DNA from 2 places in the Enterococcus sp. AMC1623 genome. Region 2 is predicted to be linked to the other one. Evidence: predicted binding sites of a transcription regulator. Region 2 holds the regulator's gene; the other holds the start of a gene.
What was found. Region 2 encodes CtsR, which represses protease genes until heat stress. Its sites were predicted from a motif close to TTGGTCAAAAAAGGTCAAANA; they were not measured.
Positions count from the first base shown of each region.

Region 1 (3,426 bases), 900 kb from region 2:
GAAACCAAGTAAGCTGACGCTTGGCATAACGACGAGAATGTAATTTAATCTCTTCTGCGACTTCTTCTAACGTAGCCTGTCCCTGAAAATAAGGGAAAAATTCTTTGTAGCCAATTCCTAATGCTGCTTGTGTTTCTGGAATGTCTTTGATTTTTGTAGCTTCTTCTGGTAAGCCATTGGCCATCATCAGATCCACACGTTGATTGATACGTTGATATAATAATTCACGATCAGTTGTCAGACCAATTAAAAAATAATCATATAAACGTTGGGGTTCTTCTTTAGGCGCAGTGATACTCTCACCTGTTGTTTCAAAAACTTCCAACGCTCGAATCACTTTACGCTGATTATTAAAATGAATTTTTTCGGCTGCTAAAGGATCAGTTTCTTGTAATAACTGCCATAAGGCTTCTTTTCCATAATCCTGTGCAAATTGTTCGTATTTCAAACGAACAGCCGGATTATCGTTCTCTTGTTTGCCACCTAATTGGAAATCATAAAGCAAGGCTTGAATATATAACCCCGTTCCGCCAACAACAATGGGCAACTTGCCTCGTTGATGAATATCTTCAATCCAAATACGTGCTTCTTTTTGAAATTCCGAGACGGAATAAGCCTCTTCTTTCTCACGAACATCAATTAAATAATGAGGAATTCCTTCTTTTTCGGCTTCAGTTACTTTAGCTGTTCCGATAGACAGTTCTCGATAGACTTGCATCGAGTCCCCACTAATAATTTCTCCATTGTATTTTTTAGCTAATTCAATACTTAACGCCGTTTTACCAACAGCAGTCGGCCCTACAATCACTAACACTTTTTTCATTTTTTTCCCCGATAACTGCGCTTCACAGCCATTGCCATTTCAGGAAAATCGGTAAAAATTCCTGTTACTTGGCAATCCATGCAACGTTTTATTTCTTCTTCTGTATTTACGGTCCACGGTCGAACGGCTAATGAAAACTCTGGAATTTCTGTATCATGTGACCATACCCATTCAATATTAGGATGGATGCCTTGAATAAATGGTCGCTCCAATGTTATTGGCGTACTATCTGATTTATCCATAATAAAATCAATTCGTGTAGTCGGTTCCAGTACATGAATTCTCTCTAAGGTACTTACGTTGAAACTGCTATACCAATAAGTGAATGGCCACTGTTGACTCGTCATTAGCTCAGATACTTTGTCTTCGATTCCTGGATACGCTTCTTTATCCGTTTTTAATTCAATTCCTAAGATTCCTCGGTAATTGCGCGCAACCAATAAATCGACAACTTCTTTTAATGTCGGTACTTTTGTTGAAGAATAGTGATCATTAAACCAACTACCGGCATTTAGTTTTTTGATCTCTGCTAATGTTTTATCAATAATTGCACCTTTTCCATCAGTGGTACGATCGACTGTCTCATCGTGCATGACAATCAGTTGTTGATCTTTTGTTAATTGCACATCTAATTCAATGCCATCAGTACCAATGCGTACGGCTTCAGCAAAGGCTGGCAACGTATTTTCAGGTCGTGTGCCACTGCTTCCACGATGGGCAAAAATTTGCATGATTTCTTCACTCCAATCAGTCATATTGTACCATGAATAAAGGGAGATGCAAAAAAAGAAGAGAAGCCTTTTTACAGGTCAATCTCTTCTTTTGATTACAACGTGTTTGAGAAATAAGTCATTGGTTTGTCTGTCATTTTTTGCAATTGAACTTTGCGTTCGTAAACCATTTCTTTTAGTTGATCTGAAAAGTTTTCCATCAAGACACGTCCGCCTTTAAATGTATACCCACCAACTTCAACAACTTGTTCTGGTGAAAGAACGACTCTGCGTGTCGCAATTTTTTTGAAAAATTCTTCTAAGAAATAATTTGGTAAATAAAAGCTATTTTGTGCCGCAAATGATTGCAAATAAATATAATCATCTACGGTAATATGACAATCGTCAAATACATCAAAACTGACGTATTTATCCATTGTGCCAATCCGCTTCTCTAAAATTTCAATGATTTTTTTATTTAGTAAAATCAAAATCTCAATTTCTTTTACTTTATGTTCTAATTGTCGACGACGCTCTTCTTTTCGATCGTCATAGCGGCTTTGCAAGTTAAAGGCAATCGCTGTAACAATGGCACCTACAATTACGCCAGCCATTCCAACGAAAAATATTTCCATGTTTGTTCCTCCTTTAAATTCTTTAGATGAATCTTAACATATTTTTGATTATTTTACTCAAGTTTTTACATTTGACCTTTATTGACCTTGTATGTATAATATCTAATAGATAAAACTCTTAGGATGTCGCAAGGCTACCCAATATTTTATCAAATAGCCAGAATTAAAGGAGGATTTTTAAATGAATTTAATCCCAACAGTTATTGAACAATCATCTCGTGGAGAAAGAGCGTATGATATTTACTCTCGTTTATTAAAAGATCGTATTATCATGTTGAGCGGTCAAGTAACCGATGACCTTGCTAACTCAATCATCTCTCAATTATTATTCTTGGATGCGCAAGACTCAGAAAAAGATATTTACTTATACATCAATTCTCCTGGAGGTAGCGTAACAGCTGGTCTAGCAATTTACGATACAATGAACTTTGTTAAAGCAGATGTACAAACAATCGTAATGGGGATGGCTGCGTCAATGGGAAGTTTCTTATTAACAGCAGGTACTAAAGGTAAACGTTTTGCATTACCAAATGCTGAAATTATGATTCACCAACCATTAGGCGGTGCACAAGGACAAGCAACAGAAATCGAAATCGCTGCTCGTCATATCTTAAAAACGCGTGAACGCTTAAATAAAATTTTATCTGAACGCACGGGTCAACCTATTGAAATAATTGAAAAAGATACCGATCGTGATAACTTTATGTCGGCTGAAGAAGCAAAAGAATATGGTTTAATCGACGAAGTAATGACCAATCGTTAATCATTAGAAGCGCTGGACGTAGTGTCCCAGCGCTTTTTTTAATCGTATTTTGTTAAATCCCATGTCGCAATTAACTGGTTTAATTTCGTGTGATAGTTTGGATCCGTTGCGTATTTTCCAGTTAAGGACTGGGTAGCTTCTTGATACGTACGAGCATTTTTCCGCCATGTTCCTTGATAAAATTTAGCATTCCAACTTAAGCCATTGGCTAATAATTTAGCATTATCCAATAGTGAATCAGAAATCGTTGCGTATTTTCTAAACGATGCTGGCAATGTCACACGTACCCCATTAATAAATTCATCAGAAGGAATATCATATTTCTCGAACTTTCCTTCATCCCCACTAGAAAATTTGATTCCAAATAAGTTGTTAGCCTCTTTTGATAATTTACTAGCGCCAAACCCTGATTCTAAAGCTGCTTGTGCTATCATAACTGATGGGTATAAGCCATATTGATCGGCTAGTTTTTGAGCAGACGGAGCAATGGCTTTA
Region 1 covers NZ_CM177096.1:1,691,791-1,695,216, forward strand. Annotated here, with positions in the region: gene miaA (tRNA (adenosine(37)-N6)-dimethylallyltransferase MiaA) at 1-823, opposite strand, end outside; gene AC4BC7_RS08320 (glycerophosphodiester phosphodiesterase) at 820-1,554, opposite strand; gene AC4BC7_RS08325 (hypothetical protein) at 1,650-2,168, opposite strand; gene clpP (ATP-dependent Clp endopeptidase proteolytic subunit ClpP) at 2,350-2,931, shown strand; gene AC4BC7_RS08335 (glycoside hydrolase family 73 protein) at 2,970-3,426, opposite strand, start outside.
Region 1: a site for CtsR is predicted at 2,237-2,257, ahead of clpP (ATP-dependent Clp endopeptidase proteolytic subunit ClpP). Genes of this name have one in related genera too.

Region 2 (3,426 bases):
TAGTAAAAAAGTAGCAATGAAAGATTACGTTGGCCAAGAAAAAGATAAAGTGATTGCAGAATTAAAAGAACTTGGTTTTGACGAGAGTCAAATAACAATCGAAGAAGTTTATGATAATGATACACCTGCTAATGAAATTATGGACCAAACCCCTTCAGAAGGTGAAGAAGTTGTTCCTAAAGAGACAGAAGTTGAATTAACTGTCAGCAAAGGAGCAGAACCTGTCATGATGCCGAATTTATACGGTTATGGAGAGCGTGATGCTCGTGCAGAGTTGACGAATTATGGTCTAGGGAATAATTCAGTAACGATTGTCGAAGAATTTAGTGACATGAGTGCAGGTCTAGTTATCAAGCAAACACCAGAAGCCAATGCTGATATTATTCCTGGAGAAACAGAGATTACGTTGACAATCAGTAAAGGGCCAGAAACAGTGAAGATGCCTAACTTAATTGGTTACACAGAAACCAATGCCCGAAGTGAACTAGATGCTTCTGGTTTAGGCAATAACTCAGTGCATATTAGTGAAGTCTATAGCAACAATGAGGAAGGCACTATTGTCAAACAATCACCAGAAGCTGGTTCAGATATTTCACCAGGAGATGTGACCATTACGTTAGAAATTAGTAAAGGTCCAGAGCCACCTGAAACAATTGATTTACCAGATGTGACAGATATGACTGAATCGGCTGCAAAATCTTTATTAGAAAACCAAGACCTTTCTGTATCCACATCAGAAGAATATAGTGATTCTGTAGATAAAGGACGGGTAATCTCAATGGATCCTTCTGCAGGAACCTCTGTAGAAAAAGACGAGACAGTTCATCTAATTATTTCTAGCGGGAAAGAAGACGATGGTTCTTCTAGCTCTGACTCAGAAAGCAGTGAGACGACAACTTCTGAGAGTTCAAATGTAACTGGCGAAACATCCACAGATGAATAATAAGGGCAAGGATAAAGCGAAAGTTTAAACTTTTGTTTTATCCTTTTTTCTTTAGAGTCCTTCTTCTTTTCAAACTTCTGAAAATTCGCTATAATTAAGGTCAATATTAGTCAAGGGAGGTCGCGTTTAAATGGGTCATCAAAATACTTCTGATTTAATCGAAGCATATTTGAAGAAGATTCTTGAGGAAAGTGAAATGATAGAAATTCGTCGTGCAGAGATGGCAGATTTATTTAACTGTGTACCTTCGCAAATCAATTATGTCATCAATACTCGCTTTACTATTCAACGTGGGTATGCGGTTGAGAGTAAACGTGGTGGTGGAGGCTATATTCGAATTGAGAAAATTCAAATTGCGAATTATCATCATTTTTTAGAACAAGTCAATCAATTATTTGATAAAACAATCTCTGAAAAAGATGCGGTATCAATTATTCAGAAGTTATACGAAGAAGGTATTCTGTCAAAACGAGAAGGTAATTTATTACTGACGACAATTAGCAAAGCCGTTTTAGGAAAATCAGCGGAAGAAAATATCATTCGTGCGTCAATTATGCACGGGATTTTAGAACGATTAAGTTATGAAGATAAGGAGTGAGTGCGATGGATGAACTATTTACACAACGAGCAAAAGCGGTGCTGGCCATTGCTCAAGAAGAAGCAAAATACTTTAAACATCAATCTGTAGGTTCAGAACATATTTTATTAGCATTAATTATCGAGCAAGATGGCATTGCCGGCAAAACATTGCGCGAAATGCGTGTAAATGAAAATGATATTCGGGAAGAAATCGAACATTTAACCGGTTATGGTTCAATGAAAGAATATCCAACAGGGGGCTTTTTACCCTATTCTCCACGAGCAAGACAAATTTTTGCCTATGCTGGCGATGAAGCAAAACGTTTGGGTGCCCAACAAATTGGCACGGAGCACTTACTCCTCGGTTTATTACGTGATGAAGAAATTTTAGCGTCACGTATTATGTTGAATTTAGGAATGAGCTTGGCAAAAATGCGCCAACTATTGAAGAAAAAAATGGGCGTACAATCAAAAAGCAATGCAAGCCGACGTCGCCCGCAACAACGTCAACAACCGCAACAAGAAGGGACACCAACCTTAGATTCATTGGCTCGCGATTTAACGAAATTAGCTCGTGAACAACGCTTAGATCCTGTAGTCGGACGTAGCAAAGAAGTCAAACGTTTGATTCAAATTCTTAGCCGTCGTACCAAAAACAATCCTGTTTTAGTCGGCGAACCAGGTGTTGGTAAAACTGCCATTGCGGAAGGCTTAGCACAAAAAATCGTAAATGGTGAAGTACCAAAAGACATGCAGCAAAAACGTCTGATGATGTTGGACATGGGTGCATTAGTTGCAGGTACCAAATATCGTGGTGAATTTGAAGATCGCATGAAGAAAATCATTGATGAAATTTATCAAGATGGTCAAATCATTCTCTTTATTGATGAATTACACACATTAATTGGTGCTGGTGGAGCAGAAGGTGCGATTGATGCATCGAATATTTTAAAACCAGCCTTAGCTCGTGGTGAATTACAAACCATTGGTGCAACAACGTTAAATGAATATCAAAAATATATTGAAAAAGATTCAGCACTTGAACGTCGTTTTGCTCGAGTACAAGTCGATGAACCAACTCCAGAAGAAGCAGAAGAAATTCTAAAAGGGTTGCGCCCTCGTTATGAAGAACATCATGGTGTGGAAATTACTGATGATGCGCTCCATGCAGCAGTTCAACTATCGGTTCGTTACATTAATTCGCGTCAACTACCAGATAAAGCGATTGATTTAATGGATGAATCAGCTGCAAAAGTTCGTTTGGATAAAGCAGATGAAGTTTCTGAGGCGGCATTATTGCAAGAAGAATTAATGAAATTAGCGGAAGAAAAAGAAGCTGCCATTCGTCAACAAGATTTTGAAACAGCCGCACGTTTACGCCATCGTGAAAAAGAAGTTAGCCAAAACTTAGCTGAAGTAACCTTTGTAGAAGTTAAAGAAGCTACTGGTTATGAAAATAGCGTGACAGCAGAAGATGTCGCAGCCGTAGTGTCACAATGGACTGGCGTTCCATTACAGCAAATGGAGAAAAAGGAAAGCGAACGTTTATTAGATTTAGAAAAAATCTTGCATCAACGTGTGGTAGGTCAAGATGAGGCCGTACAAGCTGTTTCTCGTTCCATTCGCCGAGCGCGTAGTGGATTGAAAGATCCGAATCGTCCAATCGGCTCCTTCATGTTCTTAGGTCCAACTGGTGTTGGTAAAACAGAATTAGCTAAAGCCTTAGCCGAAGCGATGTTTGGTAGCGAAGATGCCTTAATTCGTGTAGATATGTCAGAGTTTATGGAAAAATATAGTACGAGCCGTTTAATTGGATCGCCTCCAGGTTATGTCGGCTATGATGAAGGTGGACAATTGACTGAAAAAGTTCGTTCAAAACCTTATTCAGTAATTTTGCTAGATGA
Region 2 covers NZ_CM177096.1:2,589,631-2,593,056, forward strand. Annotated here, with positions in the region: gene pknB (Stk1 family PASTA domain-containing Ser/Thr kinase) at 1-943, shown strand, start outside; gene AC4BC7_RS12470 (CtsR family transcriptional regulator) at 1,074-1,541, shown strand; gene AC4BC7_RS12475 (ATP-dependent Clp protease ATP-binding subunit) at 1,547-3,426, shown strand, end outside.